DNA from 3 places in the Mesorhizobium sp. P2_E6 genome. Region 1 is predicted to be linked to each of the others. Evidence: predicted binding sites of a transcription regulator. Region 1 holds the regulator's gene; each other region holds the start of a gene.
What was found. Region 1 encodes LexA, which represses DNA repair genes until DNA is damaged. Its sites were predicted from a motif close to TGTTCNNNNTGTGTTCNG; they were not measured.

Region 2: the regulator LexA is predicted to act here: its motif matches at 1,762-1,779, upstream of AC1D08_RS26345 (ATP-dependent helicase).
Region 3: the regulator LexA is predicted to act here: its motif matches at 2,818-2,835, upstream of dinB (DNA polymerase IV).

The regions. Positions count from the first base shown of each region.
Region 1 is NZ_JBFUEQ010000015.1:222,091-232,036, forward strand. It holds gene AC1D08_RS30110 (ComEC/Rec2 family competence protein) at 1-2,168, shown strand, start outside; gene lexA (transcriptional repressor LexA) at 2,162-2,899, opposite strand; gene AC1D08_RS30120 (GntR family transcriptional regulator) at 3,271-4,008, opposite strand; gene kynU (kynureninase) at 4,171-5,418, shown strand; gene kynA (tryptophan 2,3-dioxygenase) at 5,423-6,259, opposite strand; gene AC1D08_RS30135 (AMP-binding protein) at 6,256-7,881, opposite strand; gene AC1D08_RS30140 (alpha/beta hydrolase) at 8,193-9,023, shown strand; gene AC1D08_RS30145 (molybdopterin molybdotransferase MoeA) at 9,072-9,946, opposite strand, start outside.
Region 2 is NZ_JBFUEQ010000012.1:89,319-99,264, forward strand. It holds gene AC1D08_RS26335 (M20 aminoacylase family protein) at 1-607, shown strand, start outside; gene AC1D08_RS26340 (agmatinase family protein) at 716-1,513, shown strand; gene AC1D08_RS26345 (ATP-dependent helicase) at 1,794-3,887, shown strand; gene dapB (4-hydroxy-tetrahydrodipicolinate reductase) at 3,903-4,673, shown strand; gene AC1D08_RS26355 (ABC transporter substrate-binding protein) at 4,994-5,950, shown strand; gene AC1D08_RS26360 (ABC transporter ATP-binding protein) at 6,059-6,868, shown strand; gene AC1D08_RS26365 (ABC transporter permease) at 6,880-7,758, shown strand; gene AC1D08_RS26370 (sensor histidine kinase) at 7,768-9,126, opposite strand; gene AC1D08_RS26375 (response regulator) at 9,116-9,784, opposite strand.
Region 3 is NZ_JBFUEQ010000004.1:117,553-127,498, reverse strand. It holds gene AC1D08_RS11335 (FGGY-family carbohydrate kinase) at 1-1,001, shown strand, start outside; gene AC1D08_RS11330 (hypothetical protein) at 1,071-1,412, opposite strand; gene dinB (DNA polymerase IV) at 1,539-2,786, opposite strand; gene AC1D08_RS11320 (DUF899 domain-containing protein) at 2,995-3,708, shown strand; gene AC1D08_RS11315 (winged helix-turn-helix transcriptional regulator) at 3,786-4,208, opposite strand; gene AC1D08_RS11310 (dihydrofolate reductase family protein) at 4,320-4,907, shown strand; gene AC1D08_RS11305 (SDR family oxidoreductase) at 5,037-5,918, shown strand; gene AC1D08_RS11300 (alpha/beta hydrolase) at 6,200-6,958, shown strand; gene AC1D08_RS11295 (sigma-70 family RNA polymerase sigma factor) at 7,047-7,982, shown strand; gene AC1D08_RS11290 (2OG-Fe(II) oxygenase) at 7,991-8,734, opposite strand; gene AC1D08_RS11285 (methylated-DNA--[protein]-cysteine S-methyltransferase) at 8,731-9,297, opposite strand; gene AC1D08_RS11280 (hypothetical protein) at 9,601-9,837, opposite strand; gene ada (bifunctional DNA-binding transcriptional regulator/O6-methylguanine-DNA methyltransferase Ada) at 9,846-9,946, opposite strand, start outside.

The sequences.
Region 1 (9,946 bases):
TGCCGGTCTGTCTGGCGATCGGAGCGATCGGCTATTTTTCGCTGACGGTGGAACCTGATTTTGCGAAGCCTGTCGCGGTCGTCGTTCTGACGGGGCTCTGCGCGTTCGTCTCGCGTTCCAGGCCGAAAGCCCATCTTTGTTTCATGGCTGCGGTGCTGTGCACGCTCGGCCTGCTCGCCGGCAAGGTCGAGACATGGCGGGCGGGAACGCAGTTGCTCGGTTCGGAAATCTCGACTCAAGTGACCGGCCGCGTCGTCTCGCTTGACCGAATGGAGTCCGGCCGCATCCGGCTGACCATCGACGTGACGTCGACAGCCAGGCCGAAATTGCGCTATGCGCCGGAGCGGGTTCGGCTTTCGGCACGAAAGATCCCGGCAGAGATAACCCCAGGCTCGCTGGTCACCGGCTACGCCAAGCTATTGCCGCCCACCGGCCCGGTGCGGCCGGACAGCTACGACTTCTCCTTCGACAGCTATTTCGCCGGCATTGGCGGCAGCGGGTTTTTCCTCGGCAATCCAAAGCTTGTCGCCGGCAATGACGACGACATTCCGCTGTCAGCCCGCCTTGCCTCGGGGATAGAAAATGCCCGTGAAGCCATCGCCGACCATATCAGGGGCAGTATCGGTGGCGCCGAAGGCGAGATCGCCGCGGCGCTGATCGTCGGCGTGCGCGCCGGCATTCCCGATGAGATCAACGAAGCGATGCGGCGCACCGGCATCTACCACGTCATCTCCATTTCAGGGCTGCACATGGCGCTGGTGGCCGGCACAATCATGATGCTGATGCGCAGCGCCTTCGCCCTGTTTCCGGACTTTTCCGCGCGCCGGCCAGTCAAGAAATACGCCGCGGCCGCCGCGCTTTTCTCGATCGCCGCCTATCTTGTCATCTCAGGCGTCGTCGTTGCCGCAGAGCGCAGCTTCATCATGCTGGCGGTGATGCTGATTGCCGTGCTGTTCGATCGGGCGGCGCTGACCATGCGCAACCTGGCGATCTCGGCGATCGCGGTCATTGCGGTGTCGCCGCATGAAGTGGTCGGCCCAAGTTTCCAGATGTCGTTCGCGGCGACCGCGGCGCTGGTCGGTGCCTATGCCGGCTGGTCTGATCATCGTGCGGCGAAAACGAAACCGCCGCCGCCACGGCGATCTCTCCATGGCTTTCTCACCAGAAAATTCCTGTTGGCGATGGGCGGCCTTGCCATGACCTCCATCATCGCCGGCTCTGCCACGGCGCTGTTTGCCATCTGGCATTTTCAGCGGGTGTCGCCGCTCAGCCTGTTCGCCAATCTCGCCATCATGCCAATCGTCTCGCTGGTTGTGATGCCTTTCGCCGTCCTCAGTGCGCTGGCGATGCCCTTTGGCGCCGATGGCCCCTTTCTTTACGTGATGGGCAAAGGCCTGACGGTGATGATCGCCATGTCCGGATGGATTTCCCAGCGCTCGCCGGTCGACGCGGTCGGGTTGATTTCGCAGCAGTCCGTCCTGCTGGTTGCGATTGCCTTGGTCATCGCGACGATGGCCACGACATGGCTGCGGCTCGCAGCCCTTCCGTTCGCGCTTGCCGGCCTGTTGACCGTCTCGGACACGCGCGCACCGGACGTGCTGATCTCGGAGGACGCCCGGCTGGTTGCGCTGCCGATCGGGGGTGGCGAACTCGCCGTCAGCCGGGCACGCCCGAACGAATTCACGGTCGACAACTGGAAACGCGCGCTGACATCCGAGACCATCGTCATACCGGAGGTGTTCAGCAAAGGAGACGGGCAATTCGAGATAGCCGATGCCGCCGAGCTGCCGTCGGGAGCGCCTTTCTATTGCACATCGGGCATTTGTCTCGCCAAGCATCCATCCGGTGCGATCATCGCGCATGTCGAAGACCGAAAGGACGCCTGGATGGCCTGCGGCTTCGCCGACCTGATCGTCATCAATGACGCCACGGCCTATGACCCCTGTCACAATCCACTTGTGCTCGTCATCACCAAGCGACAACTGGCCCGCAAGGGTAGTGCGGCCGTCTTCTTCGATCGCCAATCTGCGACCACGCCTGCGACGATCAGCTTCGCGGTGGACGGGTCATACCGGCCCTGGCACACGCAGCGCAAGTTTTCGCGCGAGGCGAGGGGCCTGCCACCCTACCGCAAACCCGAAAAGCCGGTCGCAAGCCCTGCTCAGTAGCGCCTGATCAGCCCGACGAGCTTGCCTTGCACCTTGACCCTGTCCGGTCCGAAAATGCGGGTTTCATAGGCCGGGTTGGCGGCTTCGAGAGCAATCGAGGCACCCTTGCGGCGGAACCGCTTCAGCGTCGCTTCCTCTTCATCCACCAGCGCCACGATGATCTCACCCGGGCTGGCTGTATCGGCGTTGCGGATGATGACGGTATCGCCGTCGAAGATGCCGGCCTCGATCATCGAGTCGCCCTTGACCTCCAGGGCATAGTGTTCGCCGCCCATGATCATGTCCGGCGGCACCGAGATCGAATGCGTCTGGTGCTGGATGGCGTCGATCGGCACACCGGCCGCGATGCGTCCCATGACCGGGATCGACACGGCGGAGACCACGTCGTCGTCATTGCCGGCCGAAGGCATCCGCGAAGATGCAGGCTTGAGTTGCCGGCCAAGGCCGCCTTGACCGAGGCTGCCCTGGATGACGCTTGGCGAGAACTTCTTTGCCGCGTTGAGGCCTGGCGCGATCGAATCCGGCAGCCGCAGCACTTCCAACGCGCGCGCCCGATTGGGCAGGCGGCGAATGAAGCCGCGCTCCTCCAGCGCCGTGATCAGCCGGTGTATGCCGGATTTGGAGGCAAGGTCGAGCGCTTCCTTCATCTCGTCGAAGGATGGCGGAATGCCGCTTTCCTTGAGCCGTTCATGAATGAACATCAGCAGTTCGTGTTGTTTACGCGTCAGCATGGCAGCCCCCAGGTTACCCAAAACCAGAATCGGAAAAACAAACCCAGAACAAACACTATCTGTTCCAGTTGTGTTCCGCAACCGTTTAAAGTTTAATGAACTTGTTAAGGCGGCTGAAATTATTTGGCGCCCCGGAAGTGGGTCGCGATCGACGCATGCCTGCCACCGCCGAGCGCTTGGTTGGATTGAAATTGCTATGGTTAATGGCCTGTGGCTCACCCAGTGTCGGGCTTGGCCTCGGCTAACGCTGGAGCTCGACAAGAGGGCTCGGTTCACTTCACCGGTCGTGGCTCCCGTGAACGAAAGGGAGCCAAAATGCCAACTTTGGCGGAGGAATTGCCCGTATCGGCCTTGCCTTGTTCCTCGTCGCATTACCGCTTGTTTGTGCTGCCGTCGCCGGCATGGACATAGACATGCAGCGTGTAGCCGATGTGGGCAACCATCAGGGTTTTCGCGCGCTCGATGTCGCGATCCAGCGCCGCTTCCATGAGCGCGGTATGATGTTCGATCGCGACGGCCTGGCGCAGCGCCTCCATGGCCTCTTCGTAGCCATGCTGGAGACCGGCGGCCGCCCGCAAGGTTGGCGCCAGGCCAAGAAAGCGGTGATGGCGACGCAACTGATCCGCGATCGTGGAGTGGAAGGTCAGCAGCCAGGGGGACGCTGCCGCGCTGAGCAGTGCCGCGTGGAAAGCCTCGTGCTTTTCATCCCATTCGTCGACCACTTCGTCGGACGGGTCGTCGACCGCGGTCCTGCTGCGCGACAGCCGGTAATGGGCAGCGACGACGGCGTCCTCCCATTCACGGCCGCCTTTCTCGATCGATTCCTGGAGCAGAGGCAGTTCAACCACCAATCTGGCGCGTGACAGATCTTCCAACTCGTTGCGCGATACCGCGGCGACGGCAAAGCCGCGATTGCTGATGGCGGTCACCAGGCGCTCGGCCTCCAACCGCGAGAGTGCCTCGCGCAGCGGTGTCCAGCCGATGCCGTAGCTGTTGCGCAACGCGCTGAGCTTGAGCGGCGCGCCGGGCTTCAGACGGGTGGTGAGGATATCGCGGCGCAGCAGCCTGTAGGCTGCTACTGTCTTCGAGAAGTGCTCGTCGTCCAGCATTGCCGACCATCCGTACCAATTGGTCGGGTGATTATATATGAAATCCTTCCATTGCGTAAATAATATATAATGTTTGACAAGACCCAAGGGACTGCCCATGATCGCCAACGGTTTCACCTGATATGTTCATCTGAGCACGCCCATGCGCGGGGATAGTCGACCATGAATGCAACTCCCGATCTCGCTGCAATCGAGGCGATGGATGCCGCGGACCCGCTGCGTTCCATGCGCGATCGTTTCGTCTTGCCGCAACGGGTGATCTACCTCGACGGCAATTCGCTTGGCGCGGCTTCTCCCGCCGTCTTCGACGAACTGAACAAGGCCGCCACACAGGAATGGGCGCAGGACCTCATCCGTGCCTGGAACACCGCCGGCTGGTTCGACATGCCAGTCGAGCTCGGCGACCAGCTCGGACGCCTGATCGGCGCCGCGGCCGGTCAGACTGTGGTCTGCGATACGACGTCGATCAACATCTACAAGGTGCTGCATGCGGCGCTCGCGATGCGTCCGGACCGGTCGGTCATCGTCGCCGAGGGCGACAGCTTCCCGACCGATCTCTATATGGCCGAGGGCGTTGCTTCGACGCGGCCGGGTACGGTCCTGCGGCTCGAGGGCGTCGACGCGCCTGATATCGAGGAACTGATCGACGAGCGCGTCGCCGTTATCCTGGTCAACCACGTCAACTACAAATCCGGCCAGTTGCGCGACATGGCGGCGCTGACGCGCAAGGCCCATCAGGCTGGTGCGCTGATCGTCTGGGATCTCTGTCACACCGCCGGCGCGCTGCCGGTCGAACTCGACGCTGCCAATGCCGATTTCGCCATCGGCTGCACCTACAAGTACCTCAATGGCGGCCCGGGTTCGCCAGCCTTCATCTATGCCGCACAGCGGCACCACGGTGATGTCTATCAGCCGCTCAGCGGCTGGTGGGGGCATGCGCGGCCGTTCGCCTTCGAACAAGGCTATGCCGCAGGCACCGGCATTCGCCGGTTCCTGTGTGGCACGCAGCCGGTGTTGTCGATGCGGGCGCTCAAGGGCGCCCTGGACCTCTGGAACGATGTCGACATGGTGGCGGTGCGCCAAAAGAGCATCGGGCTGACCGATCTGTTCATCCAGCTGGTCGAAGCAAGGTGCGGGGCGTACGGGCTCGAGCTTGAAAGCCCGCGTAACGGCAACGAGCGCGGCAGCCAGGTGTCATTCATCCACCCCAGCGGCTACCAGGTGATGCGGGCCTTGATCGAGCGCGGCGTGATCGGCGATTTCCGGGCGCCTTCGACCATCCGCTTCGGCTTCACGCCGCTCTATATCGGCTACAAGGATGTCTGGCAGGCGGTCGACATGCTGGAAGACATCCTGCGCACTGGCGTCTGGCAAGACGCGCGTTTCGCGGTCAAAACCGCGGTGACCTGAGAAGCTAGAGCCGGGTGCGAACTGTCCAGAGTTCCGGAAACAGGACGACCTCGAGCATCTTCTTCAGGTAGGACGCACCCGACGTGCCACCGGTGCCGCGCTTCAGGCCGATGATGCGTTCGACCGTGGTTACGTGGTTGAAGCGCCAGCGGCGGAAATAATCCTCGAAGTCGACCAGTTTTTCAGCCAGCTCGTAGAACATCCAGTAGCGCTGTGGGTCGCGGTAGATTGTCTGCCAGGCGACCAGGACCGCTTCATTCTCGGTGCGCGTCTCACGCCAGTCGGTACGGTTGGCGTCAGCACCGATGTCGAATCCGTTGCGGGCGAGCAGCAGCAGCGCTTCGTCGTAGAGCGACGGTTCGGCCAGGATCGCCTCAAGCTTCCCGCTGAGGTCCGGCCGGTGCTTGTGCGGGCCTAGCATGGCGAGGTTGCGGTTGCCGGCCATGAACTCGATGGCGCGATACTGCCAGGACTGGAAACCCGAGGATTGGCCGAGCGCGTCGCGGAACTCTGTATATTCGCTGGGTGTCATCGTCCGCAGCACGTCCCAGGCATTGTTCAACTGCTCGAAGATGCGGGCGACGCGCGACAGCATCTTGAAGCTCGGCTCGAGGCGGTCGGCGCGGATCGAGCGGATCGCGGCACCGATCTCGTGCAGGGCAAGCTTCATCCAGAGCTCGGAGGTCTGATGCTGGATGATGAACAGCATCTCGTCATGCGCCGACGACAGCGGCGTCTGCGCCTCAAGGACTTTCTCCAGGTGCAGATAGTCGCTGTAGGACATGCGCTCCTTGAACGACATCTGTGCGCCTTCGGAGGCCGGATCGTATGGCTCGCTCAACTGATTTTCTCCGTGCGCAGCCGGAAGCGCTGGATTTTGCCGGTCTGCGTCTTGGGCAACGCAGCAATGAACTTCACAGATCGCGGATATTTGTAGGGCGCGATCGTCGCTTTGACATGGTCCTGCAGACGCTTGATGGTCATCGCGTCAGGTGCCACACCTTGCACCAACACAACATGCGCCTCGACGATCTGGCCGCGTTCGGCATCCTCAGCGCCGATCACAGCGCATTCGGCGACGTCCGGGTGCGCCAGCAGCGCTGCCTCGACCTCGGGGCCGGCGATGTTATAGCCGGCGCTGACGATCATGTCGTCGGAGCGGGCGGCGAAATGGAAGAAGCCGTCCTCGTCCTGGGTGAAGGTGTCGCCGGTGAGATTCCAGCCGTCGCGAACATATTCCTTCTGCCTGTCGTCAGCCATGTAGCGACAGCCGGTCGGCCCGCGCACCGCAAGCCTGCCAGTCGAGCCTCGCGGCACCTCACGCATCTCGTCATCGACAATGCGTGCCTCGTAGCCGCCCACCGGCTTGCCGGTAGACGCCGGCTTCATGTCATCGAAGCGGTTGGAGATGAAGATGTGCAGCATTTCGGTGGCGCCGATGCCGTCGAGGATCGGCTTGCCGGTCTTTTGCGTCCACTCCTGGAAGACCGGAGCGGGCAAGGTCTCGCCAGCCGAAACGGCGACGCGCAGCGATGACAGGTCGGCACCTTCATCCATGGCCTTCAGCATGGCGCGATAGGCGGTCGGCGCTGTGAAGGAGATAGTTGCTTTGTAGGTCTCGATGATGTGGATCATGTTGGGCGGCGTCGCCTGTTCGAGCAGCGTCGCCGCCGCACCGAAGCGCAGGGGAAAAATGGCGAGGCCGCCGAGGCCAAAGGTGAAAGCCAACGGCGGCGACCCGACAAAGATGTCATCCGGCGTCACCTGTAGGATTTCGCGGGCATAGGCGTCGGCGATGATCAGAAGGTCGCGGTGGAAATGCATCGTTGCCTTCGGCACGCCTGTCGTGCCCGAGGTGAAGCCGAGCAGCGCGACGTCGTCGCGGCCAGTGTTGACGGCGCTGAAAACGACCGACTTGTCGAGAGCCGCCCGATCAAGTTCGGCATCATGGTTGGCGGTGCCGTCGAATCCGATGACCTGCTTGAGGAACGCGCTGTCCTTGGCGCAAGCGGTCATCTCGTCCATCAGCCTGGTGTCGCAAAGCGCGATCGTGATTTCCGCCTTGTCGACGATCTTGGCGAGCTCGCCGGCGCGCAGCATCGGCATGGTGTTGACGACCACGGCGCCGACCTTGGTGGCGGCCAGCCAGCAGGCGACCATGGCGGGGTTGTTGGCCGAGCGGATCAGCACCCGGTTGCCCGGCTTGACACCATAATTCTCGACCAGCGCGTGGGCCAGCCTGTTCGTCCAGTCGGACAGTTCCTTGTAGGTGCGGCGGCGGCCATTGCCGATCAGCGCGGTGTGGTCACCCAGGCCCTTCTCGACCAGCCTGTCGGTGAGTTCGACGCCGGCGTTGAGATGTTCGGGATAGTCGAAACCGTCTAGCAGGAAGTCCGGACATTGCTCCGGCGGCGGCAGGTGATCGCGCGTGAACGTGTCGATATGCGCTGAAGGCCCAAGCATGTCGCCGCTATCCTGTCTGCTGCCTGGCCAGTGCGCGAGGCGCCTGGCTTGTTGGGGTGGATCTCAAGGTCCTGCTTTTGAAGAGGTTTTCGTGCTGCCAGTCGCACCTTGCTCGACGCCATCCGAAAGGGTGGACATTGCAGGTTTTGGCAGCACAGCGGACCTCCCATAGTCGGCTGTTCGTGACGGCAGGATCGCACCAGTCGAAATTTGTTTCAAGCCTAAAATGTTTTTGCCATGGAGCATTGACGCATGGCGTGGCGGTGGCCATTGCTAGCGCAGAAACGATGCCGTTTTGGGGGAGGATGCCGATGCCTAGACATCGCATTGCCGATTGGGACAATGCCTATGCCAACAGCGCGAACATCGCCGGCAGCGACCGCTGGCCGACCGCGTGGGTGGAGCCGGCGGAAGCGTTTCGTGACGCGCTTTCGTCAGAGGGCCGGGCACGGCTCGACATCACCTATGGCGGCGGACGGCGCAATCGCCTTGATCTTTTCCTACCCAGTGCCACGCCCAAGGGATTGGTGGTGTTCATCCATGGCGGTTACTGGATGGCGTTCGACAAGAGTTTCTGGTCGCATCTCGCCAACGGTGCCGTCAGCAGCGGCTTTGCCGTGGCGATGCCCTCCTACACGCTCTGCCCCGAAATCCGCATCGCCGGCATCGTCCAGGAGATCGGCGAGGCGATCGGCAAGGCGGCAGGACTGGTCGACGGGCCGCTGATGTTGACCGGCCATTCGGCCGGCGGACATCTCGCCAGCCGCATGGTGACGGCGACAACGCCGCTGGCGGCCGATGTGGCGCGGCGCATACGCCACGTCGTTTCGATTTCAGGCCTCCACGACCTGCGCCCGATCATGCGCACCGAGATGAACGCGACACTCGCAATCGACGAGCAGGAGGCGCTGGCCGAAAGCCCGGCGCTGTTGCGTCCCATGGATGGTGCCCGCATCACCTGTTGGGCCGGTGGTGGTGAACGCGCGGAGTTCCTTCGCCAGAACGCCTTGCTTGCCAATATCTGGACCGGCCTCGATGCCACGACCTCTTCCGTGGTCGAGCCCGACCGGCACCATTACAGCATCGTCGACGGCCTTGCCGATCCGGCCCATCCACTGACCCGGACCTTGATCTCGGAATAGCGCCGAGTCCATTTTCGGCTTGTCGTCAATGGCTTGCTTGGCGAATCTTCAGCGTAACATCAGCACGCTGCAGGCTTCGCCAGCGTCCGCTGCGGGGGCAAACGGTGCCCGCACGATCAGCCCGTTGGCATCAGCCAGCATTCTTAGCATCGAAGAATCCTGTATGCCGAACGGCGTCGCCACCGGCCCGCCGTCATCGTCCCGGACCACCGCCCGCACATAGTCCTGGCGCAAATCATTGGCCGGCATTGCAGCGCCCAGTCGCGCCGGACGAATGTCCTGGCGGTGTTCGCGGCCGCCAAGTCGCGCCAGCAGTGGCTTCAGGAACAACTGCGAGCAGACCAGGCTTGCCACCGGATTGCCGGGCAGGCCGATGCATCTGATGTCGCCGAGGCGGCCGAACATCAGCGGCTTGCCGGGGCGCATGGCGATCTTCCAGAAGCCGAGCGTCATGCCTTCGCCGGTCAGCACGTCGTGGATCAGGTCATGGTCGCCGACCGAGGCGCCACCCAGCGTGACGATGACGTCCGCGCCGGCCGCGACCGCTTTCCGCACCAGCGCGGCGATGGCCTCCTTGCGGTCGGCGGCAATGCCGAGATCGAGCGCACGAGCGCCGACCGACTGCGCCGCCGCGGCGACACCATAGGCATTGGACGAGATGATCTGATCCTGCCCGAGTTCGCTGCCGGGCGGCAACAATTCGTCGCCGGTGGCGATGATGGCGACCAGCGGCCGTTTCACCACGTTGACCCGTGGATGGTTGGCCGACGCCGCCAGCGACAATGCCGCCGGATCGAGCACGCGGCCTTTTTCCAGCAGGACGTCGCCTTTCGAGAAGTCGAGGCCGACGCGGCGGATGTTGCGCCACTCCGCCGTCCGTTCGATGACTTCGACGTCACCACCACCGAGGTCGCGGACATTCT
Region 2 (9,946 bases), on a different contig from region 1:
GCTGAAAGGGCTCGGCGGCCATGCCGCGCGGCCGCATTCGGGGAACGAAACGCTGGTCGCCGCCTGCGCGCTGGTCACCAATCTGCAGACCATCGTCTCGCGCCGGCTGAGCCCGGCCGACATATCGGTGGTTTCGGTGACCGAGCTGATCACCGACGGCACCCGCAACGCACTGCCCGGTCTTGCCCGCATTCTCGGCGATGCGCGCAGCTTCCGCCCCGAGGTCAGCGCCGAAATCGAGCGGCAGATGCGCGTCATCGCCGAGGGCACCGCAGCCGCCTACAATGTTACCGCCGAGGTCAACTACACCCGCGAATTCGTGCCGCTAGGCAATGATGCCGAACTGGTCGATGCGGCGTTTGCTGCCGCGAGAAGCGTTTTCGAGCCCGGCAACATCGCCGTCGCCCGCGAGCCGATGACCGGCTCGGAGGACTTCGCCCGCTTCCTCGACCATGTGCCGGGCTGTTTCGTCTTCCTCGGCAATGGCGAGACGTCGGCGCCGCTGCACAATTCGGGCTACGACTTCAACGATGACGGGCTGCTGTTCGGCACCAATTTCCATGTCGCCATGGCCAGGCAAAGGCTGGGCGGCGAAGCCGGGAGTTGATTGCGTTTTGATTGCCAGGGCGCGCCCGCCGCTGGCCCAAACACCATCGCTATCGCCAGCCAGCTCCCGCGTTTACTGAAATTCCCCGCTGACGGAGATCGGACGCTGATGACCAGGATTTCGCTGCTGGGAATTCCCCACGACGACAACTCGTCTTTCTTCAAGGGCCCGGCACGGGCCCCTGCCCATATCCGTCCCGAATTGTTCTCCGATGCCTACAGCATGTGGAGCGAAACCGGTTTTGATCTGACCGACAGGCTTGTCGATCATGGCGACATCGGCTTCGACGCCGCCACCGATCCATGGGACCTGATCGAAGGTGAGGTCGGGCGCGTGCTGGAACTGGGCGATCCGCTGATCTGCCTCGGCGGCGACCACGCCATTTCCGGGCCGATACTGCGCGCGGTGCGCCGCCGACATCCCAGCCTGACCATTCTGCACATCGACGCGCATCCCGATATGTACGATGCCTATCAGGGCAATCCGCGCTCCCACACCTCGCCCTTTGCCCGCATCATGGAAGAGCGGCTTGCCGACCGTCTCATCCAGGTCGGCCTCCGGACCGTCAACGACCATCATCGCGACCAGTTCAAGCGGTTCGGCGTCGAGGTGATCGAGGCGGCGCGGTTCGGCGACGATCTGCGGCTCGATCTCAAGACGCCGGTCTACATCTCGATGGACCTCGACGGGCTCGACCCGGCCTTTGCGCCAGGCGTCTCGCACCGCGAACCCGGCGGTCTGACCACCCGTCAGGTCATCGGCCTGATTCAATCGGTCAACCAGCCGATCGTGGCGGCTGATATCGTTGAACTAAACCCGCCTCGCGACATCGCCAACCTGACCGCCACCGTGGCGGCAAAACTGCTCAAGGAAATTGCCGGGATGATGGTCAAAACACGCGCGTGATGCGGCGACGTGCAGGTCGGTGCGGGGTACGTGTTTGACGAAGACAATCACCCGGTGACGCAGGGGCAAGACTCAGCTAGCCTGTCACTTGCGGCGGACCTGATTTATCCGCTTGGCCGGCGCTTCATTCTTCCTCCCAAGCGGCGCCGGCCTTCTTCCCCAAAAGTCTTTTTTGCTGATGCCAGATGAGATCGACCCGCAGCGTTAGGCTGATCCTTCATACGCCAATTCATCCTCGCATCGGCGTTGCGAACAAAGCAGAAACGATGCTTGATGGGCGATGAACCTCGCCACCTCTGATTCGACCTTTCGGGACCAGACCGTCCAGCCTGCCTATCTCACACGGCTGAACGACGCCCAACGTCTGGCGGTCGAGCATGGCAACGGCCAGATTGCCGGACCGCTGCTGGTCATTGCCGGCGCCGGTTCTGGCAAGACCAACACGCTGGCGCATCGCGTCGCCCATCTGATCGTCAAGGGGGCCGACCCGCGCCGCATCCTGCTGATGACCTTTTCGCGCCGCGCCGCGTCCGAAATGGCCAGGCGCGTCGAGCGCATCGCCGGCGAGGTGCTCGGCCGCGACGCCGCGGTGATCACCGACGCGCTGACCTGGGCCGGCACCTTTCACGGCATCGGCGCCCGGCTGCTGCGCGACTATGCGCTGGAGATTGGCCTCGATCCGGCCTTCACCATCCACGATCGCGAGGATTCCGCCGACCTGATGAATCTGATCCGGCATGAGCTGGGGTTCTCGAAGACGGAAGCGCGCTTTCCGACCAAGGGCACCTGTCTTGCCATCTATTCGCGTGCCGTCAACGCGCAGGCGCCGCTGGGCGAAGTGCTAGGGGCCGCCTTTCCCTGGTGCGCCGGTTGGGCGGAGCAGCTGAAGCAATTGTTCGCCGGATATGTCGAGGCCAAGCAGGCGCAGAACGTGCTCGATTACGACGACCTGCTGCTCTACTGGGCGCAGATGGCGGCCGAGCCCGAAATAGCCGCGCATCTGGGTGGGCGGTTCGACTATGTGCTGGTCGACGAATACCAGGATACCAACCGGCTGCAGGCCTCGATCCTGATGGCGCTTAAACCCGACGGCGCCGGGCTGACGGTGGTCGGCGACGATGCGCAGTCGATCTATTCGTTCCGTGCCGCCGAGGTGCGCAACATCCTCGATTTTCCCAAGCAGTTCGCGCAGGCCGCCGACGTGGTGATGCTGGAGCGCAATTATCGCTCGACCGAGACCATCCTGGCCGCCGCCAATGCGGTGATCGGCGAGGCCTCGGAGCGCTTTACCAAGAACCTTTGGTCGGATCGCAAATCCACCGACAAGCCAAGGCTGGTGAGCGTGCGCGATGAGGTCGAGCAGGCCAATTTCGTCTGCGATACCATTCTGGCCGAGCGAGAAGCTGGCACGGCGCTGAAATCGCAGGCGGTGCTGTTTCGCGCCTCGCATCACAGCGGCCCGCTAGAGATCGAGCTGACCCGGCGCAACATTCCCTTCGTCAAGTTCGGCGGCCTGAAGTTCCTCGATGCTGCTCACGTCAAGGATGTGCTTGCGGTGCTGCGCTTTGCCGAAAACCCGCGCGACCGCGTCGCCGGCTTCCGCGTGCTGCAGCTGATGCCGGGCATAGGCCCTTCGGTCGCCGCGCAAATCGTCGAGACGATGACGACGGCGCTGGACGAGGCGATGGGGTTGGCCGGCTGGCGACCGCCGCAGCGCGCGGCCGATGACTGGCCGGGCTTCGTCGCGCTCTATTCCGGCCTGCGGGCCGGCGCCAAATGGCCGGCCGATCTCGAACAGGTCAGGCTCTGGTACGAGCCGCATCTGGAGCGCATCCACGAGGATGCGATCACGCGCCGGGCCGACCTGTTGCAGCTCGAGCAGATCGGATCTGGCTATGCCTCACGCGAACGCTTCCTCACCGAGCTGACGCTCGACCCGCCGGACGCCACCAGTGACCAGGCCGGACCGCCGCACCGTGACGAGGATTATCTGATCCTGTCGACCATCCATTCGGCCAAGGGCCAGGAATGGAAGAATGTCTTCGTGCTCAACACCGTCGATGGCTGCATTCCCGCCGATCTCGGCGTCGGCACCAAGGAGGACATCGAGGAGGAGCGCCGGCTGCTCTACGTGGCGATGACCAGGGCCAAGGACAATCTCAGCCTGGTCATGCCGCAGCGCTTCTTTCCTCACGGCCAGGCGGCGCGCGGCGACCGCCATCTCTATGCCTCGCGCACCCGTTTCATCCCGGCCTCGATCCTTGCAGCCTTCCAGCAGGTCTCGTGGCCGAGCGCGCAAGCGGCACAGGGAAGGGCGCCCCGGCCGGAGGTGCGCGTCGACATTGGCGCGCGCATGCGCGCCATGTGGAAATAGCCGCGAGATAGCGCCATGCCCCAACCACCGGTCAGGATCGCCATCGCGGGTGCACTGGGTCGCATGGGCCGCCAGATGGCGGACGCCGTCCAGGCCGATGCGCGGCTGGCGCTCGCCGGTCGCTTCCACCGGCCGGGCATTGTCGGCGAAGGGCTGGTGAGCCGCGACGAGGCACTTGCCGTGGCCGATGTGGTGATCGATTTCACCACGCCGTCTGCCTCGGCTGATCTGGCAAGGTTTTGCGCCGATCGTGGCGGGCCGGCGCTGGTCGTTGGATCGACAGGCTTCGATGCTGCTGAGCTGGCCGCCATCGCCGATGCTGCGAAAACCATCGCCATCGTCCGCTCCGGCAGCTTTTCGCTCGGGCTGAACATGCTGGTCGGACTGGTCGAGCAGGCGGCGCGAGCGCTCGCTCCCGAGGACTGGGATGTCGAGATTGTCGAGGCGCATCATCGCCACAAGATCGATGCGCCGTCCGGGACGGCGCTGATGCTGGGACAAGCCGCCGGGCGCGGCATCGAACTGGACACGGTCGCAAGGCACGTCCGCGATGGGGTCACAGGCGTGCGGCCGCCCGGTGAGATCGGCTTTGCGGTGATGCGCGGCGGCAGCATCGTCGGCGAGCACAGCGTCAGCTTCTGCGCCGAGGGCGAGACCTTGACCTTGTCGCATTCGGCCGGCGACCGCACCATGTTCGCCCGTGGCGCCATCGCCGCCGCGCTCTGGGTGGCCGGGCGCCCGCCCGGTGAATATGACATGCGGGACGTGCTGGGGGTTGGCGGCTGAGCGAGGGGACCCATCACGACGGGATCGGGTGACAGCGAACAATGACGATGACCTGTCGCTGATCCTCGCCTTCGGCAAGTTGCTCGTCCAACTATGATCGGCCAGCATCCGCTTACCGATCCGTAAGGTTTGCGGTGATTTTCGGTACGGCCTTGAAAGGTGAATGAAAGCTTGGTGCCATAAGTGTTGGGCGCGCGCCCCGTATTTGTCGCGGAAAGCGATGGGAGAGAGAGGGCGCGGGAAACGAACAAAGGGAAGAGGCCATGTCGCTCGCGCGAATACTGCTTGATTCAGCCGCCACAACCGCACTCGTCGCCGTCATGGCCTTGTCCGCGCCGTCAGCGCGCGCCGACGAAAAAGTCTCCATCATGGTCGGCGGCTATGAGAAACAGATCTATCTGCCCGCCAAGCTGACCGAAGCGCTCGGTTACTTCAAGGACGAGGGTCTTGACGTCGAGTTGCTGAATGAACCGGCCGGCGTCGATGCCGAAAACGAGATGCTCGCCGGTGCCGTGCAAGGGGTTGTCGGCTTCTACGATCACTGCATTGACCTGCAGGCAAAGGGCAAATTCGTTGAATCCATCGTCCAATTCAGCCAAGCGCCGGGCGAGGTGGAACTTGTTTCGACGAAACACCCCGAGATCAAATCGCCTGCCGACTTCAAGGGCATGAGCCTGGGCGTGACCGGTCTAGGCTCATCGACGAATTTTCTTACGGAATACCTCGCCGTCAAGAACGGTTTGAAGCTGGGCGACTTCACCTCGGTTCCGGTCGGCGCCGGCACCACCTTCATCGCCGCCATGCAGCAGGACAAGATCCAGGCAGGTATGACGACAGAGCCGACGATCACGCGACTGCTGAAGACCGGCGAAGCGTCTGTTCTCATCGACATGCGCACAATGGAAGGCACCAAGGCTGCTCTCGGCGGCACCTACCCGGCCGCCTCCCTCTATATGCAGACCGATTGGGTCGAAGCGCATAAGGACGTCGTGCAGAAGCTGGCCAATGCCTTCGTCAAGACGCAGAAATTCATCAACACCCATACGGGCGCTGAAATCGCCGACAAGATGCCGAAGGACTATTATGTCGGCGACAAGGAGGGCTACGTGAAGGCCCTCGATGCAGGCAAGGCAATGTTCACCCCCGACGGGATCATGCCCGAAGGCGGCCCGGAGACGGTGCTGACGGTTCTTTCAGCCTTCAAGAAGGAACTGCAGGGCAAGCAGATCGACCTCTCCAAGACCTACACCTCGGAATTCGTCAAGAACGCCAAGTAGCAGACAGTGCCGGCGCGATGAACGACATCGCGCCGGTACCCATCAGTTTTGACGTCCGGCGGCCTTGGGCCGACGGGCGGGCGTTTGCTCGTACCCAGGAGTTCCACCATGGCCATTGAAAAAAATGCACCGGCGATCGAGCTGATCAACGTCAGCCGGCGTTTCCTTTCACCCACCGGCAAATCGCTGACAGCACTACGCGATTTCACCATGACCGTTGAACGCGGCGAATTTGTCGCCGTTGTCGGCCCGACCGGTTGCGGAAAATCCACCACCCTCAACCTTGTCACGGGGTTGGCAAGCCCAAGTGCCGGCGAGGTTCGCGTCATGGGCGCCCCGGTCACGGGAATAGACCCGCGCATCGGTTTTGTTTTCCAAAGTGACGCCTTGTTTCCTTGGCGAACGGTGATCGAAAACGTGATGGCTGGTCCACTCTTTCGCGGTATAGCGAAGTCGGACGCTACGGCCGCAGCGCGCGACTGGCTGGCGCGTGTCGGCTTGTCACGTTTCGAGCAGCACTATCCGCATCAGCTTTCTGGCGGCATGCGCAAACGTGTGGCTTTGGCCCAGACTTTCATAAATGGACCCGAGATTCTTCTCATGGATGAGCCGTTTTCCGCGCTCGATGTTCAGACGCGCGTGCTGATGCACGAGGAACTGCTGCGCCTGTGGTCTGAGGCAAAGGCTTCGGTGGTCTTCGTCACGCATGACCTCGAAGAGGCGATTGCGCTCGCCGACAAGGTCTATGTCCTGACCGCCGGACCGGCCACGGTGAAATCGGTCTACACCATCGATCTGCCGCGCCCGCGCGTGGTCGCCGATATCCGCTACGAGCAGAGCTTCATCAATTACTCGCGCACGATCTGGGCCGACCTCAAGGAAGAGGTTGAAACCAGCTATGCGCGCGCCGCAGCCTGAGGAGGAACGCCATGACCGATGCCGCCATTGACATCAGCGCAGGAGCTTTCAGGCCGGGCACTTCGGATGCGGAAATCGAGGCAGCCGCCGCGAAGGCGGTACGGCACCGCCGCCGCACGGTGATCTTTTGGCGGGTCGCCATTCTGATCGCCTTTCTCGGCCTGTGGGAAATCGCCGCGCGCCAGGCCTGGATCGATCCGTTCTTCTACGCAATGCCGAGCGCGATCGCGCAGCGGCTGTACGAATGGACGACAGAAGGAACGTCGGAGGGGCCTCTGTGGTACCACCTCTATGTCACAATGGAGGAATCGGTCATCGGCTTTGTGACTGGCTCGGTTGCTGGGATCATCATCGGCGTCGCGCTCGGCCGTAACCGGATGGCCGCCGATATCTTCTCCATCTACATCAAGGTGATCAACTCCATTCCGCGCGTGGTTCTGGCGCCGATCTTCATCATGATTCTCGGCCTCGGCCTCGCTTCGAAAGTGGCACTTGCCTTCGTGATGGTTTTCTTCGTCGTGTTCCACAATGCCTTCCAGGGCGTCCGGGAAGCCGACAGGGCGATGATCGCCAATGCGCGCATCTTGGGTGCATCCAACTGGCAGTTGACCCGTTCGGTGATCGTCCCTTCGGCGATGAGCTGGATTTTCGCCAGCCTGCATGTCAGCTTCGGCTTTGCCATCATCGGCGCGATCGTTGGCGAGTTCGTCGGCTCGCGATACGGCATCGGCCTGCTGATTAACATCGCCAAGGGATCCTTCGACGCCGCCGGCATGTATGCCGCGATCGTCATCGTCATGGTGGTGGCGCTCGGTGCCGAATATCTGATGACCATGGTCGAGGATCGCTTGGCGAAATGGCGTCCCCAGCCACTGCATGAGACGCAGTGAGCGGCAAGCCTAGCTGCTCGCCAAAGGCAGCCTGACCTCAACCACCAGGCCGCCGGTCGCGCCATCCCCGAGGGCGACGCGGCCGCCGGTATTTTCGACGACCTCGCGCACGATGGCGAGGCCAAGGCCGCTGCCTTCCTCGGTCGATCCGGCAACACGGTAGAAGCGCTCGAAAACATGGTCTCGCTCGTCCACTGGGATGCCGGGCCCGTCGTCGGTGACAGTCAGCACGGCTTCGTCCTCAACGGCCGCCAGCTTCACCGTGATGCTGCCGCCGGCCGGCGAATAGCGCAGTGCGTTGTCGACAAGGTTGACGATCATCTCGCGCAACATGGTGCCGTCGCCGATCACCGGCACGGGTCCGGCCTCCTCGAGGCCGAGATCGATGTGGTGACCGATTGCTGTCGGCGCCTGCGTTTCCAGCACATGGCGGGCGGCTTCGGTCAGGTCGACGCGGTCGGCGCGCGGCCGCCGGCTGCCCGGCTCGGCGCGCGACAAGGTCAGGAGCTGTTCGGCCAGCCGCGCCAGTCTGCCGGAGCTTGCCTGCAGCGCCACCAACGCTTCCTGGCGCGCGTCGGGGACGGTTTCGCGCAGCGCGTAGCTCGCCTGCGTTGACAGCAACGCCAACGGCGTGCGCAGCTGGTGCGCCGCATTGGCGATGAAGCGCCGCTGCGCCGCCATCTGCGCCCGCACCCGCTCCATATAGGCGTTCAGCGCATCGATGAGCGGGCGGATCTCGCTTTGCGCGCCAGGAACCTCGACCGGGTCGAGGTCGCTGCGGCTTGGCGACCGCACGGCGTCGCGCAGCCTGATCAGCGGTGCCAGGCCGCGACGCAGGCCCAACAGCACGAAGATGCCGGCAATAGCCACCAGCGCCAGTTGCTGGGCGAAAGCGTTGAACCACAAATGCCGCACCATCGCATCGTGCCCGGCAAGCGTGACGCCAACGGTAACCGATATCGGCGAGTCGTCTCCGGCGCCGACCACGGTGTGGCTGAAAGTAAGCAGCCGCAGCCGGTGGTCGCGATAGGTGGCCTCGATGCTTGGGTGCTTTGGCGCTTCCGGCAGGTCGGGATAGCCGGTCAGCAGCCGCCCTTTGGCAGTCTTGACATGGTAGTAGACACTGTCGCGATCGCCGGTATCGAACATCTCGATCGCCGCCGGCGGTATCGAGGTATCGAGCACGCCGTCTGTCATGGCGACCTGCTCCGCGATGGTCCGTGCCGAACCCAACAACATCCGGTCCGTGACCAGGTCGGCGGTGGCCAGCGCGTTGCCATGGCTGGTCCACAGATTGATGGTGGCGAGCCCGGCGAGCGGCAACACCACCCAGGCCAGCAACTGCAAACGGAGGCTGCTAATCCTCATGGCGCAAGAGATAGCCGAGGCCACGCAAGGTGGCGATCTGGACGCGCGACCCTTCAAGCTTCTTGCGCACACGGTGCACATAGATCTCGATGGCGCTGGGGTCGGCATCGGTCTCGAAATCGTAGATCGCCGCCGACAGTGCCGCCTTGCTTACCGTGCGTCCGGCCTTGACCATCAGTTGTTCCAGCACCGCATGTTCGCGCGGTGTCAGCGCCAGCGTCTCGCCGGCCAGCGAAAACAGCCGCGTGTTGGTGTCGAAGACGAGATCGCCGCAGGCAACCACAGGCGCGGTGCGGTCATTGGCGCGGCGCAGTTGTGCGCGGATTCGCGCCTCCAGTTCCTCGATCTGGAACGGCTTGGCCAGATAGTCGTCGGCGCCTTCATTGAGGCCTTTGACCCGGCCGTCGAGACTGGCGTTGGCGGTCAGCACGATCACCGGGACCCGGTTGCCGCGCGCTCGCAGCGTGCGCAGCACTTCCAGGCCGCCCATACGCGGCAATGCCAGGTCGAGGATGACAAGCGCGTGGCCGCCGGCGGCCAGCGCGTGCTCGACATCCTCGCCGTCATGGACGACGTCGACGACATAGTTCGCCTGGCGCAGGGTCTTGCCCAGCCAGTCGGCCAGTTCGAGATTGTCTTCGACAAGCAGCAGCCGCATTTCTATCGCTGTCTCACTATCCGCCGCCTTCAGTCTTTCACCGCCTCGAGCCTGATCAGCCGCGGCATCCGACAATGCCGACTGAATGAGCGACAGTATCGATTTCAACGCAAGGTAAATGCGGTCTTGCGGCTGATGACAACGGTTTTTTCGGACAGGATC
Region 3 (9,946 bases), on a different contig from region 1:
TCCGCAACGTCGGCCTCGGCGCGCTGGCCGACGAGGCGTTTGCGCGCATCGGCACCGAGATCGTGCCGGCGGGAGCATCGCTGGGCGGCGGACTGATCGGGCAGGCGGCGGCCGACCTTGGCCTCGCCCCCGGCACCGCGGTGGCGGCCGGGCTGATCGATGCGCATGCCGGCGGTGTCGGCACGGTCGGGGCGCGCGGCGATTTCGGCAGTGTCCTGTCGCGCATGGCCTATGTCTTCGGCACCTCGGCCTGCACCCTGTCGTCGACCGCCAAACCGGCCTTCGTCGACGGCGTCTGGGGTCCGTATTTCTCGGCCATGGTGCCGGGGCTGTGGCTGAACGAGGGTGGTCAATCGGCGGCAGGTGCGGCCATCGACCATCTTGTGCGCATGCACCCGGCGGCCGGCGAAGCCGCGGCCAGGGCGCAGGCCGAAGGGCTCAGCCTCAGCGCCTGGCTGTCGCTGCAGGCGCAAGGCCGTGGGGGTGCCGCAGCAATGCCGGCGCTGGTCGGCGAGATCCATGTCGTGCCGGAATTCCTCGGCAACCGCGCACCTTTCGCCGACCCAGATGCGCGCGCGCTGATTGCCGGGCTCGATCTCGACACCGGCCACGACAGCCTGGTCGGGCTGTATGTCGCCGGCGTCTGCGGGCTGGGCTACGGCGCGCGCCAGATCGTGCGAGCCGAGCATGAGAAGGGCATTCCTGTCGACACCATCGTCGTCAGCGGCGGCGCCGGGCAAAGCCCGCTGGTGCGCCAGCTGCTGGCCGACACGACAGGCATGGTGGTGGTGGCGTCGACCTCGCCGGAGCCGGTGCTGCTAGGCTCGGCGATGTTGGGCGCCGTCGCCGCAGGAGCATACAAGGACCTGGTGACGGCCATGGCGGGCATGTCGGAACTCGGCGAGGTCTATCATCCCAACGCTTCGCTGTCCGGCTGGCACGCCAAGCGTTTCGCGGCGTTCGAGCTGTTGCAGCAAGCCGGCAAGGCGATCAGAGGCTGAAGCAGGCAGCCACAAGGATGGCGTTGAACGGCAGAGGAACACACGTACGCTTAGCTGTGTGTCGTCGTCTCATTGAACAGACTGGATGAGCCATAGGAGAGCCAGAAGGTTGGCGAGCGACATGCCGGCCGGGCCGAAGGTTTTCATCCGATCATCGATCGTGGCGCCTATGATAGCATCCCCAGCCTGCACAAGGATCATTATCCAGGCGACGGCTTCAAGCCATTCCGTCGAACCCGTAAAAAACGGCACGGCGCTTGCGACCACCAAGGCCACGCTGCGTGCACAACCGTAGAAAGCTATTGTCCGGGCGTTGCCGGTTTCGTTCATGGCCGCAGCCAAGGAGAAACCGAGACTGACGACCGCGCTGAGAGCTGTGACTGACGCGCAAACGATGAAGGCTGTGAACATCGCATTCCATGGCTTGTGGCCGCTATACCTTACTCGAATAGCCAGGGCCTGAAATCAAGTCACTCTTTTGCTGCTACCAGTTACAACTCGCGGTCATATGCAGGGCACGATTGGCTTCGGCTGCCCTCAGAGCTCCTTCTGCGCCAATTCCCTGAATTCGTCGGGTACGGAGCGTGCGGCCTCCAGCGCCACCGTGCCGTAGCCGACCGCCTGCTTGCCAAAGCGCTCGCGGATCTTGTCGATGGCGCGGTCGGCACCGAAGCGTGCCAGGCCTTTTCGGGTGCCCGGACGGCGCTTCTCATCGGCGAGGCCGAGCGGCAGTTCGAGTTGCAACTCGGCACTTTCCTCGAGATGCGAGACCGAGATCGCCAGCAGCGAGATCGTCTTCTCGTGCGGGTGGTCGTCGAGCAAGCCGCGCACCAGGTCGCCGGCGATCTCGGCCAGCATCGTGGTCGCCGCAATCGGCTGGTCAAGCGTGATCGAGCGCGTGACAGCGCTGAGATCGGCAAAGCGCACGCGCACTGTCACCGTGCGGCCGGGCCTTGCCTTGGCGCGCAGCCGGCTGGCGACGCGGTCGGCCAGGTGCAGCAAAGTGGGCACGATGATCCGCGCCACGGCAGGCTTTTGCCCAAGTGCCGATTGCGCGCCGGCCGAGTGCGCCCGGCGCTTCGCCTCCAGTTTGCGCGGGTCGCGGTTCCATGACAGCGCCGACAGCTTTTCGCCGGCGGCGGGACCGAGCAGCCGCGCCAGCGCGCCGCTGTGTGTCCTGGCCAACTGGCCGATGGTCTCGATGCCGATTTCGGCCAGCCGCGCCTTCGTCGCCGGGCCGACGCCCCACATCAGCCCGACCGGCAGGTCGTGCAGGAAGGCGATCTCGGTGCCGGGTTCGACCACCACCAGCCCGTCGGGCTTGGCGACCTGCGAGGCGATCTTGGCCAGATGCTTGGTGCGCGCCACGCCGATCGAGATCGGTAGGCCGAGCTCGGCCCGGACGCGGCGGCGGATGGTCGTGGCGATCTCTAGCGGGGACCCGAACAGGTGTGTGCAGCCGGCGACATCGGCAAAGGCCTCGTCGATGGAGATGCGCTCGACCACGGGCGTGAAGTCGTCGAGCACCTTGATCGCGGCGTCGCCCAGGCGCTGGTAGTCGCTGAAATTGCCGCCGACGAAGATCAGATGCGGGCAGAGCTCGCGCGCCTTGCGTCCCGGCATGCCGCCGCGCACGCCAAAGGCGCGGGCTTCATAGGAGGCTGCGAGCACCACGCCGCCGCCGACCGCGATCGGCTTGCCGCGCAGCGACGGATCGAGCAACTGCTCGACCGAAGCATAGAAGGCGTCGAGATCGGCATGCAGGATGGTGGCTGTCGTTTCCATCCCGACCGCACATCCGCAGTTGCTGATAGATTGGAACATATAGAGAACAAAGCGCGCACGACTGTCAAGCTGAATGTCGACGTCCGGTGCCATCAGCCGCGTTCTTCAGCACAAATTGCACAGGTGACGTCGGATCGCGGTTTTCAACAACGTCTTAAAGACAGGCAACGAGACCGTCAGCATACGCCAGAGGCGGAAGGAGGACGACATGACCGACCACATCATCGCGCCTTACACGGATTGGTTTGAAGCGCACAAAGCGCATCTCGGGAAAGAAAAGGCGTTTACGCGCCAGCGTCAACAACTCGCGGCGGACCGACGGGCACTGCCATGGCTTCGGATCGACAAGCCCTACGAGTTCGACACGACCCAGGGAAGGAAATCGCTGGCCGATCTCTTCAAGAACCGCAGCCAGCTGATCATTTATCACTTCATGTTTCCGCCCAATGCAGACTATCGGTGCACCGGCTGTTCATTCCTTTGCGACCACATCGACGCCGCCAACCAGCATCTGATGCATCACGACGTCTCCCTGGCCGTCTGCTCGCGTGCTCCTCTCGCCGAGCTACAGGACTTCAAGGCGCGGATGAATTGGCAGTTTGATTGGGTGTCGTCATTCGGAAGTGATTTCAATTTCGACTTCCAGGTATCGTTCACCGAGGACCAGATCAACTCGGGCAAGGTGCTATTCAATTTTGAGGAGGTCGCGATTACAGGCAGAGATCGCGGTGGCTCGACCGTTTTCTACAAAGATGAGGATGGGAAGATCTATTGCACTTTCCAGGTGCGGGGCCGTGGCGGTGAGAACCTGATCGGGACATATAGCTATCTCGACCTCACTCCCGTCGGTCGCAATGAAAATGGGCCGTCACATACTTTGGGCGACTGGGTCCGTCTTCACGATGAGTATGAGGGCCGATGATTATCCATTTGTCGCCGCGCGGCTGAGCAACGCCCTGCCTTGGCGTGGGCCTCCGGGCGTCTCCACAGCTTCGGCGATCAAGTGCTCGCCAGATGCTCGGCCCACAACGCCACCGTCATCTGGTCCAGAGCGGCTTTGCCGCCGGCCGCCAGATTATCGGCGTTCCGGGCGAGCTTGTCGTCGGCCTTGCGGTGCTTGCTGCCCCAGGCGCCGAGCGTCGCCAGCACCGGCAGCAGGTCGATGCCGGCCTCTGTCAGCCTGTAGACCGTTTTCAGGCCGTGGGTCGGGTCGTCGCTGCGGTTGAGGATGCCTTCTTCCTGGAGCGTCTGCAGCCGCTCGGCCAGCGTGCGCGAGGAGATGCCTTCGTCGGACTGCAGGAATTCCCGAAAATGCTTTTTCCCGGCGAAGATCAGGTCGCGGATGATGAGCAGCGTCCAGCGGTCGCCGAGCAGTTCGAGCGACAGGTTGATCGGGCAGCCGGACTTTCCCTTGGTCGACATGTCTATGGTTCCATTTTTAAATCAATTTACTATTGACATCATTCTCCGCCGTGCGTCAAATGGTTCCAGAAGTAAAGCATTCGTCAGTGTGGGACAAACCGGAGAATGACCATGAAAAAACTGATCCTGCAGATGCAGATGTCGGTCGACGGCTTTGTCGGCGCCGACGAGGATCATCACTGGCAGCTCTGGGAATGGGGCGACGACAGCGCCTGGGACGGCGAGCTGAAGCGGGACTTCAACGCCGTCTTCGCCGGCGTCGACACCATCCTGCTCAGCCGCAAGATGGCCGAGGAGGGTTACCTGACCCATTGGGGCAATGCGGCGAAGAAATTTCCGCACGATCCGTTCTATGCCTTTGCGCAACGCGTCGTCGAAGCACGAAAGGTGGTGCTGAGCGACAGGCTCAAAGCCTCGCGGTGGGAGCGCACAACGGTGGCGAGCGGCGACCTGCCGCGCGAGGTCAAGGCGCTGAAGGCGGGCGAGGGCGGCGATATGGCCGTCTTCGGCGGCGCCGGTTTCGCCTCCTCACTCATCGCGGCAGGGCTGGTCGACGAGTTCCAGTTGTTCGTCAACCCGGCGGTGCTGGGCGCGGGACGGCGGATCTTCGACCAGGGCGGTTTCGAGACCCTGCGGCTGCTCGGCTCGAAAGCCTATGCCTGCGGGATGGTGGTCAACCGCTACGCGCCAGTGGCATGATCCGAGGCATGGCGGAGGCATCTCGCCGATAAAAATGTTTGGGCGGAATCCTTTGCCTGCGTCTCTTCGTCTTCAACGTGCGGTCGCCAGCAGGGCGGGCGCATCAATCCTGAACGGAGAGACAAGACCATGATCCTGGTGACAGGCGCCACGGGCCTGAACGGCAAGGCGATCGTGCGCGAGTTCGCACGGCAGAAGCATGAGGTGAGGGCGCTGGTGCGGGACCCGGCCCGTGCCTCGGCGGCGGGGCTCGACGACCTTGCCGGGATACAACTGGTCGAGGGCGATATGCGCCGGCCTGAAACGCTGGGCGCTGCACTCGACGGCATCGACCGCGTGCTGATGATTTCGACCGCCGCCGAGGACATGACGGAAACGCAGTGCCGCTTCATCGACACCTGCAAGCAGGCCGGTATCGCCCATGTGGTGAAGTTTTCTGGCGCGGAATCCAACATCGGCTATGACGCGACGAAATTCCGCTTCACGCGGATGCATGAGGAGATCGAGCGCTATCTGGAAGGGGCAGGCTTGGCGTGGACGCATCTGCGCCCCAGCCAGTTCATGCAGGTCTATCTGCGCGACGCGCCAACCATTGCCGCCGAGGGCGTTTTCCGCCTCGCACTCGGCGACACCGAGTTGTCGCCGGTCGATGTCGAAGACATCGCCAAGGTTGCCTTTCGGCTGCTGCGCGATGGCGGCCATGCGGGCGAGAGCCTCGACATGACCGGGCCCGAGGCGCTGACGATGTGCGATGTCGCGGCGCGGATATCGCAAGCGATTGGCAAGTCGGTTCGCTATGTCAATGTGAGCCCTGAAGTGCGGCGCCGCAATCTGGTGGCCGGCGGCATTCCAACCGACTTCGCGGATGCGCTGGACGAGCAACTGGCCGAGCGGCTGCGGCGGCCGAAATCGCGGGTGCATCTGGCGACGCACGAGATGTTCGGCGTGCGGGCAACGCCGTTCGTCGAATTCGCCCGGCGTCATGCTGCAATGTTTGGCGGCGAGCACTAGCCGCGCGCGAAAAAACTTCCGCGGCCACGTATCCTTTCCGACCGCCCGTTCGTCCTAGGCTTCGAAGGTCGCGCGGCCCGCGATCCGCAACCCCGGGAGACCATAATGGCGAGCATACAGAGCGAGGCAAACAGGAACCACTATGCGGCGCTGGCTGCCAATGCCGGCAACTGACTAGTCCGCAAGCGATCATCGACTACAACGACACGCATTGGACGGCGCTGACCGGCGAACCCGGCGGCGTCGACTATATCGAGGTCGATGCCGGTGGCGTGCCGGCGATGTGGATCGTGCCGAAGGGCGCGGACGAGCAGCGGGTGCTGTTCTACGCGCATGGCGGCGGCTTCATCGGCGGCTCGATCTACACGCACCGCAAGCTGGTCGGGCATCTGGCCAAGGCCGTCGGCTGCCGGGCGTTGCTCTACGGCTATCCGCTGGCGCATCAGGCGAAGCATCCGGCCCAGCTCAATGCGGCGATGACCGCCTGGAACTGGCTCACCGACCGCACCCGGCAAGGCTTCGACACCAGGCACATCGCACTTGCCGGCGATTCCTGCGGCGCGGTGCTGACCTATGGCGTGCTGCAGTGCCTTCGTGCGGAAGGCAGGCCGCTGCCTGCCGCGACGCTGATCATCTCCGGCTGGTTCGACATGGCGCTGACTGGCGCCAGCTATGAGACCAACCGCGACAAGGACCCGGCTTTCGCCAAGGCTGCCGTCGACTGGCTGGTGACGAACTTCATCGACGATGGCGATCGGCTCGATCCGCTGGTCAGTGCGCTCTATGCCGACCTCAGCGGTTTTCCACCTGTCTTCCTGCAAGCCGGCGCGGACGAGACGCTGGTCGACGAAAGCCGCATGTTCGCCGAGCGCGCCAGGCTGGCCGGCCTCGAGACGCGGCTCGACGTCTTTGACGGCATGCTGCATTCCTTCCAGATGATGGCCGGCAAGGCGCCGGAAGCCGACGATGCGATCGGCCGCCTCGCCACCTGGGTGCGGCCGAGGCTGGGCTTGCCAGCTACCAGCGACAGAGCGGCGTGAGCATGCGCCGGCTGGTCGTATCGAGCTTCGTGCTTGTGGACGTGCAGCACTTGCGCAATGGTGTGGTGACGCTGACCGATATGCCGCGATGAACCAGCAGATCCGCAAACCCGTCGAACCGGCACAAGGGATGCAGCCGCGGCTTGACCCCGAAGGCCTGTTCGACCAGCGCTACAAAGAGTTCCTGGAGACGGTTTCGCATCTGCGCGTCAAGCTGCACCGGTACTGCGCGCGCATGACCGGTTCGGCCCTCGATGGCGAGGACATCATGCAGGAGGCGCTGTTCGAGGCCTATCGCAAGATCGAATTGCTCGACGATGCGCAGGCGCTGCGGCCCTGGCTGTTCCGTATCGCCCACAACCGCTGCATCGACTTCATCAGGAGCCGCCGCGCCCGGCAGCGAGCCGAGGCCGGCTATGCCGGCGACGAGATCGTGCTGCCTGTCGAGCCCGCCGGTCCCGGCGCCGGCCGTGCCATCGAGCGGCTGGTCGTGCATTTGCCGCCGAAGGAGCGCGCCTGCGTGCTGCTCAAGGATGTCTTCGACCATTCGCTTGAGGAGATCGCCGATCTGGTCGGCTCGACATCGGGCGGTGTCAAGTCGGCGCTCAACCGCGGTCGCGCCAAGCTCGCCGTCTTGCCGGCGCAGCCGATCGCGGCACCGCTACACGATGCCGAACTGGCGCGGCTGCTCGACCGCTATGTCGAATTGTTCAACAAACGAGACTGGGACGGGGTGCGGGCGCTGACCAGCGCCGATGCCCGGCTGCGCGTTTCGGACTGCTACAATGGCTTGCTCTCCAGCTCGCCCTACTTCGCCGAATTTGAGCGCAGCGAGCTGCCCTGGCGCATACGGCCAGGCGCCTTCGAAGGGGAAAACGTGCTGCTCGTCGACAGGCTGCATGGCGTGGTCTGGCGGCTGGCGTATCTGGTGCGGATCCATGCCGACGGCGGCGTGATCGATCATATCAGCGACTACTATGCGTGTCCCTGGATCCTGGATATGGCATCCGCCGACGCCGGATGAAGTCGGCCTCACTTGGCGTCGTGAAAAATAATGCCGACCGTGTGGCGCATGCCTGAGCGCAGGCGGCTGACGCCGTGGCGCAAGTTGACGCGGTAGTTGCCCTTGGTTCCCTGCACCGGCCGGTTGTGGACGGCGAAGGCAACCGCGTCGCCCTGGCGCAAGGGCACCACTTCGACACGGCTCTGCATGCGCGGCCGCTGTTCTGTCAGCGCGAACTCGCCGCCGGTGAAATCTTCGCCCGGTTCGGAAAGCAGGATCGCCACCTGCAGCGGGAAGGCGAGGTCGCCATAGAGGTCCTGGTGCAGGCAGTTGAAGTCGCCGGGTACATACTGCAGCAACAACGGCGTCGGCCGGGTCTGGCCGGCGGCATGGCACTGTTCGAGAAACTCGGCATGCGTCGCTGGATAGCGCATGGCTTGCCCCATGCGCTCGTTCCACTGATTGGCGACGCCGGCCAGCCTGGGATAGAGCGCGCTGCGCAAGCCGCCCAGGAGGTCGGGCAAGGGATAGCGGAAATAACGGTACTCGCCCTTGCCGAAGCCGTGCCTGGCCATGTGGATGTGGCTGCGGAAGTGCTGCTCATGAGGATAGAGGCCGGCGATCCGCCGGCACTCCTCGGGCGAGAGCAGCTTTTCGATCACCGCGCAGCCGAAGCCGTCGAGCTCGGTGGCAAGGGCTGGCCAGTCGTACGCGGCGACACGCGTCTCAGCGGCCTCGACCACGGAAGCGGCAACCTTGGCATGGGCGTTCATAGCGTTGCCTCCTTGTCGAGCAAAACGCGCTTGCGCTCGATGCCCCAGCGGTATCCGGACAGCGTGCCGTCGGTGTGGACGACCCGGTGGCAGGGAATGCCGATCGCGATGGCGTTGGCCGCGCAGGCTGTCGCCACGGCGCGGGCACCGTTCGGCTGACCAAGGCGGCGGGCAAGGGCGGTGTAGGTGATGGTGGCGCCGCACGGGATGGTGCGCAGCACGTCCCACACCCTCTGCTGGAACGGCGTGCCATGGCGCATGTCGAGCGGCAGGTCGAGACCGGCGCTAGGTGTTTCGACGAAGCGCGCTATCGCCGTGAGATCGTCGCGCAAGGCGGTCTCGTCTTCGACCAGCATCTTGCCGGGGAAGCGATTGCCAAGGTCCTGCTCGAGCGCGTCGGTGTCCGAGCCGATCAGGATGGCGCAGACGCCGATATCGCTGCGCGCCGCCAGGATCTTGCCGATCGCGGACTGGCCAATGGCATAGGCGATGGTGTCGAGGGTAGCGGTAGCGTTGCGTGCTATCGCTGTCTGTACTGCCGTTCGAGTTTGCATGGGGTTCATTGCCTTCACTCCTTTATCCGTGTCTGAACCCTAGTCGCATGCCGGCCGTGCCTCACTCCGGTGCTTGCTTTCAAATTCAAATCGCGAGCGCAAAAGTATGTGCTCTACGGCGCCCCCCTCTGTCCTGCCGGACATCTCCCACAAGGAGGGAGATTGGCAGTTCTGCCGCCGGCTTCTCTTCCTGCAACGCTGGAGATTGGCCAAGGTCGTGGTGACAGCCGATCTCCCCCCTCGTGGGGGAGATGTCCGGCAGGACAGAGGGGGGCGCCGTAGAGCGCTGATATTGAAACCATTCCCATTTTGTCATGCGACACGGGTGACGGAGATTTCACCGAGCAGGAACACTTCGCCGGTCAGGAGCCGCAGCTCGATCTCGCCGGTCGCGGTCAGGTTCCACTCGACCTTGCCATTATCGACCATCTGGCTAACGACGGTCATCACCAGTGATTTCGCGTCATCGGCGCGCCGGTCGCGTGAACTGTCGCGGGTTTGGCTGCTCCCATCAGCGGTAGTGTCGGGAGACCTGGCCATCGCGCGCATTGCGTCTCCTAGGTCTGAGAAGACCGATGGTCTGGTCTCGCCCCGCCCGATGAGCCGGACACCGCCTCCCGGTCGAGCAGCGCGCGCTTGCGCTCCGCACCCCAGGCGT